DNA from 2 places in the Bradyrhizobium sp. USDA3010 genome. Region 2 is predicted to be linked to the other one. Evidence: predicted binding sites of a transcription regulator. Region 2 holds the regulator's gene; the other holds the start of a gene.
The links. Region 2 encodes LexA, which represses DNA repair genes until DNA is damaged. Its sites were predicted from a motif close to TGTTCNNNNTGTGTTCNG; they were not measured.
Positions count from the first base shown of each region.

Region 1: the regulator LexA is predicted to act here: its motif matches at 2,337-2,354, upstream of AC066Y_RS36480 (ribonuclease T2 family protein).

Region 1 is NZ_JBWJZD010000039.1:18,390-23,210, reverse strand. Features, by position in the region: gene AC066Y_RS36500 (hypothetical protein) at 326-496, shown strand; gene AC066Y_RS36495 (DUF3617 domain-containing protein) at 766-1,296, opposite strand; gene AC066Y_RS36490 (hypothetical protein) at 1,340-1,639, opposite strand; gene AC066Y_RS36485 (hypothetical protein) at 1,806-2,282, shown strand; gene AC066Y_RS36480 (ribonuclease T2 family protein) at 2,397-3,083, shown strand; gene AC066Y_RS36475 (23S rRNA (adenine(2030)-N(6))-methyltransferase RlmJ) at 3,243-4,103, shown strand; gene AC066Y_RS36470 (cold-shock protein) at 4,362-4,574, shown strand.
Region 2 is NZ_JBWJZD010000002.1:479,668-484,488, forward strand. Features, by position in the region: gene AC066Y_RS05325 (hypothetical protein) at 1-17, opposite strand, end outside; gene AC066Y_RS05330 (hypothetical protein) at 163-591, opposite strand; gene lexA (transcriptional repressor LexA) at 834-1,538, opposite strand; gene AC066Y_RS05340 (molybdopterin molybdotransferase MoeA) at 1,770-2,981, opposite strand; gene AC066Y_RS05345 (HAD family hydrolase) at 2,995-3,633, opposite strand; gene AC066Y_RS05350 (hypothetical protein) at 4,453-4,590, opposite strand.

The DNA of each region.
Region 1 (4,821 bases), on a different contig from region 2:
CTGCTCCAAGCATGACCGAACCAAGAAATGCTGCATTGATCGCAGCCGTTGATCCAAGCAAGTCGCGCTTGCTTCGATACGAAGTCATTCCCACCGAACAATTCCCCACACGCCCAGACCGATCTTGATCGAACCGCGCCGTCTTCATAACGCGACATCGATTGGGGCGGACTTCTATCGGCGGGGTTTGCGAAATTCCACACGCGCAAAATAGAATCGCTTGAAGCGCGCACGATGCGAAACACTGGAACGATTCAAGATGCACGACACCGGAATGATTCGAAGCGAGACGCTGTAGCAGCAGGCATGCATCGTGACGTCTTCGATGCGCGTCAACGTTCACTCGGATTATCTTGAGCGTGAGGTGCGCAGCGATCGTTCAATGATGTTGATTCCATCTGCGGTGGCCGACGGGCGTCGCGCTTGCAACGCGCGCCGCTACATCATCGCGCGCCAATTGGTCGCACCGACGCGCGGCGAAGACCCGTCATCCTGAGGAGCGCATAGCGCGTCTCGAAGGATGCACGGCCCGGCTATTTCCGCGCATTGCTTCTCCGCCAATGGAGAGTGGGGCCGTCGACCCTTCGAGACGCGCTACGCGCTCCTCAGGGTGACGGGGAGAGAGAGCGGATGGATTGCGCGCCGCCTCCGTGCAAAATTGCTCCGCAATTTTGTCGCAGCTTCTCGCAATAAAGGTGAAGCAAGGTCTCGCGGCCTCTCGGCGTGAGAGGCCGTCGCGCGTGGCAGCAATCGAAGGCGCTCCGCCTACTTCTGCTTGGGCAGAAGGCCCTTCAGCTTTTCCATATCCTTGACATTCATCTTCATGCCGCCGGGCATGATGATGTCACCGGGCTTCTGGTCGCTCTTGCAGGCGCCGAGCCATTTCGCCTCGATGGTCATCGTGGTGTCGCGGGAGCCGGCCGCGCCGCCTTCCGCTTGCGAGGTGCTCTTGACCGTGTAGGCGGAATTGAAATCGCCGACGATCTCGGCATGGCTCTTCATCGACATGCCGGCGACGCTGCACACGCTGTCGCTGACATAGCCGGTGGCGGTCTTCTGGATGTCCTGCTTGGAGCAGACTTCCTTGGCCATCGGCGAGGCCGCCGCGCTCATCTCCTTGTCGGTGGTCTCGTCGGTGCAGTGCTGCATGGTGATTTCCGGCATCGGCCCGCCGGTGCGCACCATTTTCATCTCCCACAGACCGGCCTTGCGGATCGGCAGGTCGACAGCGCTGGCCGCGCCAGTGGACAGGACAAGGCAAACAGCAGAACCAAGCAAGGCAAGCTGTCGGGTCATGCGGTGAGCTCCCGGCTGAACGATCGAAGGATTTGGAGTGCGCTCAGTAGAGTGTGCGCACCGGCCTCTGGGCCGAACCGTAGGGCACCCAGCGGCAGGCGAACGAGAGATAGCCACCCGGGTAGCGCTGCACCGCAAGGAACTTGACCACCTTGCCGTAGGAAGCGCAGTGATCGACGGCGAGCTGCCGCGCGTCGGTCTGGGCCGCCAGCGTATAGGCGATGATACCGCCGGTATCATTGCCCTTGAACGGCGGCACCGGCTGCATCCAGTCGGCTCGCGCCGGACCAACGGCCAGCATCCCGCAAACGGCAACCAGGCACGCAGCCAATTTCCTTCGCATCGCAGACTCCATTTCGCTTGCGACCAACATAGAGTGCGACGGCGACCATGGAAAGAACGAGCCCGCTGCTGGAGGTGGACTTCTCCGCAGGTGTTGCCGCGCTGCACTTGACCTTGCCGGGGCTTCACGGCACCGTCCGCCGCATCTGATCATCGGGTGGATTCCCATGCGCAACCTGTTCAACTCCCCCACTAAACTCAGCCACACGCTTGGCCTCGGCGCCGCGCTCGTGGTCGGCCTTCTGGCGTTCGGGGGCACGGCTCAGGCCGCCAATCCGTTCGAACTGAATTTCTGGCTGTCCGGCCCGCGCTATGACGGCAATGTGGCACCCTGCGAGAGGGCCCTGAACGTCATCAGCGATCAATTCCACGAAAAGGAAGCCACTTTCTGGAATTCGCCGCTCGTGATCACCGGTTTCAGCCGGATCCATGAGACCGCGTTCCGCCCCTGGCAGTCCGATAACATTCCGCGCCGCTATTGCTCGGGTGATGCGATGTTGAGCGACGGCAAGGTGCGCAAGGTGCACTATTCGATCATCGAGGACGGCGGCTTTGCCGGCCTTAGCCAGGGCGTCGAATGGTGCGTCGCCGGGCTTGACCGCAACTGGGCCTATAACCCGTCCTGCAAGGCCGCCCGGCCCTGATCTCCGACCAGTTTGGTCAAAACGGAAGCCGCCGCCGCTCAGCCGGCGGCTTTTTGTTCTTGAAATGTTCTAGCGGCCTGCTAGGTTCTGAATGGTCGCGTGAGGGAGCGTTTGATGCCTCGGTTGGTCACAATTTCCCGATTTCTGATTTCAATTGCCTTTGTTCTGTGTGGTGCGATGGGGGCCTCGGCCCAGGATCGCCGGCAGAATGCGCCCGGCGAGTTCGATTTCTATGTGCTGTCGCTGTCGTGGTCGCCTTCGTTCTGCGAGGCGGCGAGCGAGCGCGGCAACAATGGCCGCGGCACCCAGGCGCAATGCGGCGGACGGCCGTACTCGTTCGTGGTGCACGGGCTGTGGCCGCAATATGAGCGGGGCTTTCCGGAATACTGCCAGCGCCCCTCGCCCCGCCTCGCCCGCAGCATCATGACCTCGATGCTCGACCTGATGCCGGCGCCCGGGCTGATCTACAACGAGTGGGACAAGCACGGCACCTGCTCCGGCCTCGGCGAACGCGCCTATTTCGAAGCCATCCGCAAGGCCCGCGCCGCGGTGAAGATCCCCGAGGAATTCCTGCAATTGACGGAGCCGAAGACGATCGCGCCCGACGAGCTGGAGACGGCGTTCATCAAGACCAATCCGGGGCTCAGCAACTCCGCGATCTCGGTGACCTGCGACAGCAAGCGGCTCAGCGAGGTGCGGATCTGCCTCAGCAAGGATCTGCAATTCCGTTCCTGCGAGGAAATCGATCGCCGCGCCTGCCGCCGCGATCAGGTGCTGATGCCGCCGGTTCGCGGCGGCTGAAGTCCCGTCCGCGTCAAGCCGGGCAGACGCACGTCGTCGCGCCGAGTGTCCCGGCCATGGACGCCATCACGAAACTAACGAGATAAGGCATAGATGCCCGGGACAGGCCGGGCATGACGCAGTACAACATGCGCACCCTCTGGAGCGCAGCGTCATCGCATGAACTATCGTCACGCCTTTCATGCCGGCAGCTTTGCCGACGTCATCAAGCACATCGTGCTGGTGCGCATGCTCACCTATCTGCAGGAGAAGCAGGCGCCGTTCCGCGTCATCGACACCCATGCCGGCGCCGGCCTGTATGATTTGACGTCGAGCGAAGCGCAGCGCGGCGGCGAATGGCTGACCGGCATAGCGCGGCTGATGCAGGCGCGGCTGTCCGACAAGGCGTTGCCGCTGATCGCGCCCTATCTCGACATCGTCAGAGCATTCAATCCGAGAGGCGAGCTGAAAGCCTATCCCGGCTCGCCGTTGATCGCGCGGGCGCTGCTGCGTCCGCAAGACCGCATGACGGCCTGCGAGATCGAGCCCGTGGCGCGCAAGCAATTGATCGATGCATTGCGACGCGATGCGCAGGCGCGCGTCGTCGATCTCGACGGCTGGATGGCACTGCCCGCATTCGTGCCGCCGAACGAACGGCGCGGCCTGGTGCTGATCGATCCGCCATTCGAAGCGAAGGACGAGTTCGAGCGGCTGGCGAGTGCCTTCACCGAAGCGTTCGCGAAGTGGCCGACCGGCACGTATCTTTTGTGGTACCCCGTAAAAACCCGGAGAGCTACCGACGAGCTCGCGCGCAGCGTCGCTGCAGCGACAGCAAGCAGTCGGCCCGCGGGCAAATGCTTGCGTTTGGAATTCAGTGTGGCGCCGCAAGAAACCGGCGCAGGCCTCGTTTCCACCGGGCTTTTGATGGTGAATCCGCCGTGGACGCTGGCGGGCGAACTGAAGATCATCCTGCCCGAACTCGAGAGACCGCTTGGTCAAGGCGGCGCCGGACGCTTCAGACTCGAAACGCCTAAACCTTGATCGGTAGCACCACTGAAAAGTTCTATTTGAGCATAGGCAACGCGCGCGGAACCGTATTATGCTCATCCTGTTACGACTGGCTTTACGTTCCGCTTCCGCGAATGGTTGCGGCGGAGTGACAAGGCCGAAATAAATCCAGGCGGACCGGCGGCGTGACGCCGGCCTGTTCAGGTGGCCAAGCTTCCGACAAGCGAATGTCGGTCAACCGCTACGCGGCGTGCGCGTAGCGGTGGAGCAATACGGGGGAGGAGTTTCCCGATGGCCATGACTGGGACAGTCAAGTTCTTCAACGGAGAGCGTGGCTACGGCTTCATCAAGCCTGATGATGGCGGCCGCGATGTGTTCGTTCACATCACAGCTGTCGAGCGCGCAGGGTTGAAGGACCTGACTGAAGGACAGCGCATTACGTTCGAGGTTGAACCCGACAAGAAGGGCAAGGGCCCGAAGGCGGTCAACCTGGTGGTTTCATGACGGGCGCGCGCGGTGCGTAGCTCGCGATGAACGGCGAATGAAGCGTTGCGTGTGAGTTGATTGCCGGGCGCGTGGCTCGCGCCCGCTGCATGATCCTCTGCATGATGCGGACGCGATTGGCGGTGCCCGCATATCAGCTGCGTGCGGCTCACCGACTGGATTCGCGGACGCTGCCGCGCGCACGCTCCACGCGTCATGTCCAAGCGATCAGCACAAAAGAAAAACCCGGCCGCGCGAGGCGCGGCCG
Region 2 (4,821 bases):
GTGACCTTGTCGACCACCACGCACGTCCTCCGTGCCCGATGATGCGCCAAGGCGCGCGCCGACGCAATTCTCCAGCCGCGCCCCGGAACCCGGCGTCCGGGGTCGCTCGAAATCGCTTAGGTCACCCGCCGCCGGACAGCTCATTCCGCGGCGACGATGCGTTCAACCCAAAAACAGCGACGCAAATGCGGAGGGCCGCCGCTCCACAACCTTCGGCTTCTGCTCGACCGGCGGATGCAGTGCCGGCAATTGCAGCACGCTGACGCGTTGTCCCTCGACGAGCTGGGTCACCAGCACATGGCTGCCGTCGGGGAATTCGACCGCGTCATGATGGCGATCGGGAACGTCGGGCTCGACTTCGTTGAACACGCCGACGCGGAAGTTCATCGTCTTGGTCCAGATCCAGCGGCTGTCGTAGCGAACGTTCTCGGCGAAAGCGAGCTCGGTGCCCGGCAGCATGCAGACCGCGACAGTGGGATCGGTCTCCGAAGCAAAGCCGCGGGTCGACGTCCCGCGGAAAGTCGTGGTGATCAGCGTCTCTCCAACAATGGCGGGGCGCGACGCCACGGCGTGCAGACTATAGTCACACATCGGATGGCTCCTCAAATCGAGGTAGCGACCCGTGCCTCTCCTTGAGGCATAGGGCCTCTACCAGAGTGGACGATAGCGAACGAGTGTCTCCTCGTTTCTGGGCGATTGTACGACTGGTCGCCCAACGCTCCCGATCACAAACACGCGACGCTGCGTGAGAGGTATCGGAGCGCATCGGGTAGGCCGCACGTTACGCTATCATTCAAGGAACGATCCGATGTGTCGCTCGTTCCTTGCCGCCATCAGTATTTGCGATAGAGGCCGATCAGCTTGCCCTGGATGCGGACCCGGTTCGGCGGCAGGATGCGCACTTCATAGGCGGTATTGGCCGGCTCCAGCGCGATCGACGCGCCGCGGCGGCGGAAGCGCTTCAGGGTGGCTTCCTCCTCGTCGATCAGCGCCACCACGATGTCGCCGGTATTGGCGACGTCGTTGCGCTGGATCAGCGCCATGTCGCCGTCGAGGATGCCGGCGTCGACCATCGAGTCGCCGCGCACTTCCAGCGCATAGTGCTCGCCGGAGCCGAGCATGTCGGGCGGCACGCTGATGGTGTGGCTGCGGGTCTGCAGCGCCTCGATCGGCGTGCCGGCAGCGATCCGGCCCATCACGGGGACCGCGACCGGACGGTTGCCGTCGTCCTCGGCGATCGGCGGCGTGCTGGTGCGCTTGCCGAGGGTGCCTTCGATGACGCTCGGGGTGAAGCCGCGGCGGCCGTTGCCGCCGCCGGCCGAGAGCTCGGGCAGCTTGATGACTTCGATGGCGCGGGCGCGGTTGGGCAGGCGGCGGATGAAGCCGCGCTCCTCCAGTGCAGTGATCAGGCGGTGGATTCCGGACTTCGAGCGCAGGTCGAGCGCATCCTTCATCTCGTCGAAGGAGGGCGGTACGCCGGCCTCTTTCAGACGTTCATTGATGAAACGCAGAAGTTCGTACTGTTTGCGCGTGAGCATCTCGAGTATTCCCCCGGTTGGTAGCGTCGTTCGATTCCGAGACTTTTCAGGCGGGGCCTGACCTCAGGAGCACGGTGCTCATCACAAGCGCTCCCTCGCGGCCTCCCATTTGTACACACCAGTACTCGAAACAAATCATGAACGGACACTATATGTTCGATATGTGTTCCGCAACCACTTAATTTCCGGTGAACGCATCCGGTGAGCGCTCAAGCGATCCAAACTGCGCTGTCACTCAGGCAGCGTCAGGATCTCGCATTCGCTGCCTTTGACGGCGGCAGGCGCAAACGGCGGACGCACGAGAAGTGCCCGTGCCGCAGCGAGATTCCCGAGCAGCGACGAGTCCTGCTGCGTGACAGGCGTTGCGATCAGCGTGCCGTCCTCGCGCTCCTCGAGGCGAGCGCGCAGATAGTCCTCGCGCTGGTCGTTGGCGGTGAGGTCGCGGCCGAGCAATGCGCTCGCGCGGCGATGGTGAATCGCTTTCCGGCCGCTCAGCGCCCGAATCAACGGCACGAGAAACAGGAAGGCGCAGACATAGGAGGACACCGGATTGCCGGGCAGGCCGATCACCCGCATCGCGCCGAGCCGGCCATGCATCATCGGTTTGCCGGGCCGCATCGCGATCCGCCAGAACGCCATCTCGACGCCCTCGGCCTCCAGCGACTGCTTGACCAGGTCGTGGTCGCCGACCGAGGCGCCGCCGGTCGTGATCAGGATGTCGGCACCGGTCTCGCGCGCCCGGCGGATGCCGGCGGTGGTGGCTTCCACCGTGTCGGCGGCAACCCCGAGATCGACGGTCTCGGCACCTTCGGCGCGCGCCAGCGCCCGCAGCGCATAGCCGTTGGAATAGACGATCTGGCCGGGGCCGGGCGTCGAGCCCGGCATCACCAGCTCGTCGCCGGTCGCCAGCACCGCGACCTTGGGACGGCGGTGCACCGCGAGCTCCGGATGGTTCATGGCGGCCGCCAGCGACAGCGCGCGATCGGAGAGGCGGCTGCCGGCCGCGAGCAGCACGTCGCCTTCACGGAAATCGACGCCGGCCGGGCGGATGTGCCGTCCGGCGGCAGCTAGCTCCGTGATCGTGATGTGGTCGCCGTCGACGGCGGTGTCTTCCTGAATGATGACGGCGTCGGCGCCATGGGGGATCACGCCGCCGGTGAAGATCCGCACCGCTTCGCCGGCGCCGACCGTGCGCTCGAACGGCCGGCCGGCGGCGACTTCGCCGATCACCCTGAGCCGGACCTTCAGATCACCAGCGTCGGCCGCACGCACGGCATAGCCGTCCATCGCCGACATCGGCTGCGGCGGCTGGGTGCGCCGGGCGGCGAGGTCGCGCGCCAGGGTGCGGTGGTAGGCGGCATCGAGCGCGACCATCTCCTCCGGCAGCGGTTCGGCGCCGGCGAGGACAGCGGACAGGGCATCGGCAACCGGCATCAGGGCCACGCTCGGAGCTCCTTCAATCCAAATGTTCAAGACCAAGTGCAGTCAGAGCCCTCGCCACGTCATCCGTCGATGTCACGTGGATGGCATGAAGGCCGCGCGCCCGCGCGCCCTCGATGTTGGCAGCCAGATCGTCGAAGAACAGGATCCGCGACGCCGGCACGCCGATGGCTTTTACCACATGATCGTAGGCCTCGGCGTCGGGTTTCCGAAACCCGATCGTCGAGGACAGGAAGACGGTGCGGAAATGGCTGAGCAGCTCGGCATGGGTGACCGAGAAATGCGCGACATGAGCCGGATTGGTGTTGGAGAAGGCGTAGAGTGGCATCCGCCTGGCGGCGGTGGCGAGCAGGGGGGCAATCCCCGGCATCTCGCCGGTGAAGATCGCATTCCAGCCTTCCAGGAACTGCGTATCGGTGAGGTTGATGCCGAGCGTCCGCCGCAGGTTTTCAAAGAACGCCGCATCGTCGATCCGGCCAATCTCGTGATGCTTGAAGCTGTCGTCGACGACAAAGCGCGTGGCGAGGTCGGCCGGCGCGCAGCCGGCATGCCGCGCCCAGTGCGCCATCACCTTCTCGAAGTCGATGTCAAGCACGACGCGGCCGATATCGAACAGCAGCACGTCGACGGAATCGGGAGAGAGTTGCGAGGTCATTGCGTGAAACCGTGTACGAGAATTGCGGGCGGCCGGCAATGTCCTCGATTTGTGCGGCAGACATGCGACCAAGGTGCTGACGTTGGCCCGGCTCGGTCCATTCACGCGGTGTCATCACCCGCGCATGGGGTGATCCAGTATTCCAGAGACGCCTGTGCTTGAACCGAGGAGCGGCGGCTTCTCCCGGCGTCGTCCCTGCGAAAGCAGGGACCCATAACCACAGGGTCGTGTTGTAAAAGAGGGCTGTGGCCCCAGCGTCGCGCAACAATCACCTTCGGTGGTTATAGGTCCCTGCTTTCGCAGGGACGACAGCGAATGTGTTGCACGATCCGTGAGTCACACATCGACGTTCTCGCGACATGAATGCCCGAGCTTTGCATTTCGTTTCGCCTTCGCTCTTGAAGAGGACGCAGGGAAAGCCGGGTGCCGATCGCACTCATGGGCCCCGAGCAAAAGGTAGAAAGCTCGGGGGTAGGACCACAGGTGTGACCGGAGACTCCGGCTTTCCCTGCGCGATGGGTTACGGCTTATTTCGTGCTCTCCCCGGCGAGACCAGGCTTGCTTGTCACCGCCTCGCGACGATGCTTCGCATCTCGCGGGAGACACGCCGCTAGGACGTCAGGACCACACGACTTCGCCGTCCGCATTGCCTGCGCTCGTCAGTCGCAACGCTCCGCGTCCACCGCATCTCGACCCACGTTCGTGACGACCGCGATCCGCCCCTCGATCCTGCGAGGCTTGCGCCGTCGGGCAAATCAGTGATTGGGCCTTCCGGGCTTTTGGTGCGTCAAGCGACTTGCTGCTTGCCGGGCAGACCTCTCATATCCTGGAAAGCGCCAGGCCGAGGTAGGCGATGAGCGCGCCGGTGCTGAGGATGACGACGACGAGCGCCTGCTCCGAACGTGCCTGCAGGGTTTTTCGGCTCACGGCGATGGTGCTCCATCCTTCAAGGATCATGCTGTCCAACTCACGTCGGCTGATATCCGTTCCGGTTCCTGCCGGGGAACTTTCATTCGTGTCAGCTGTGTGGGCACGCCGGGGTCGCGTCTCGCCGCAGGGCGGAGACGCGCAACGCCGCCCGCATTGAAATACGACGGGCGGCGTTGGTTCTAGCCGCAGGAGGAATGGCAAAATCCTGATGTTATGGATACGCGCGAGCGAGCAATAAGGTTCAGTCTTCGACCCGTA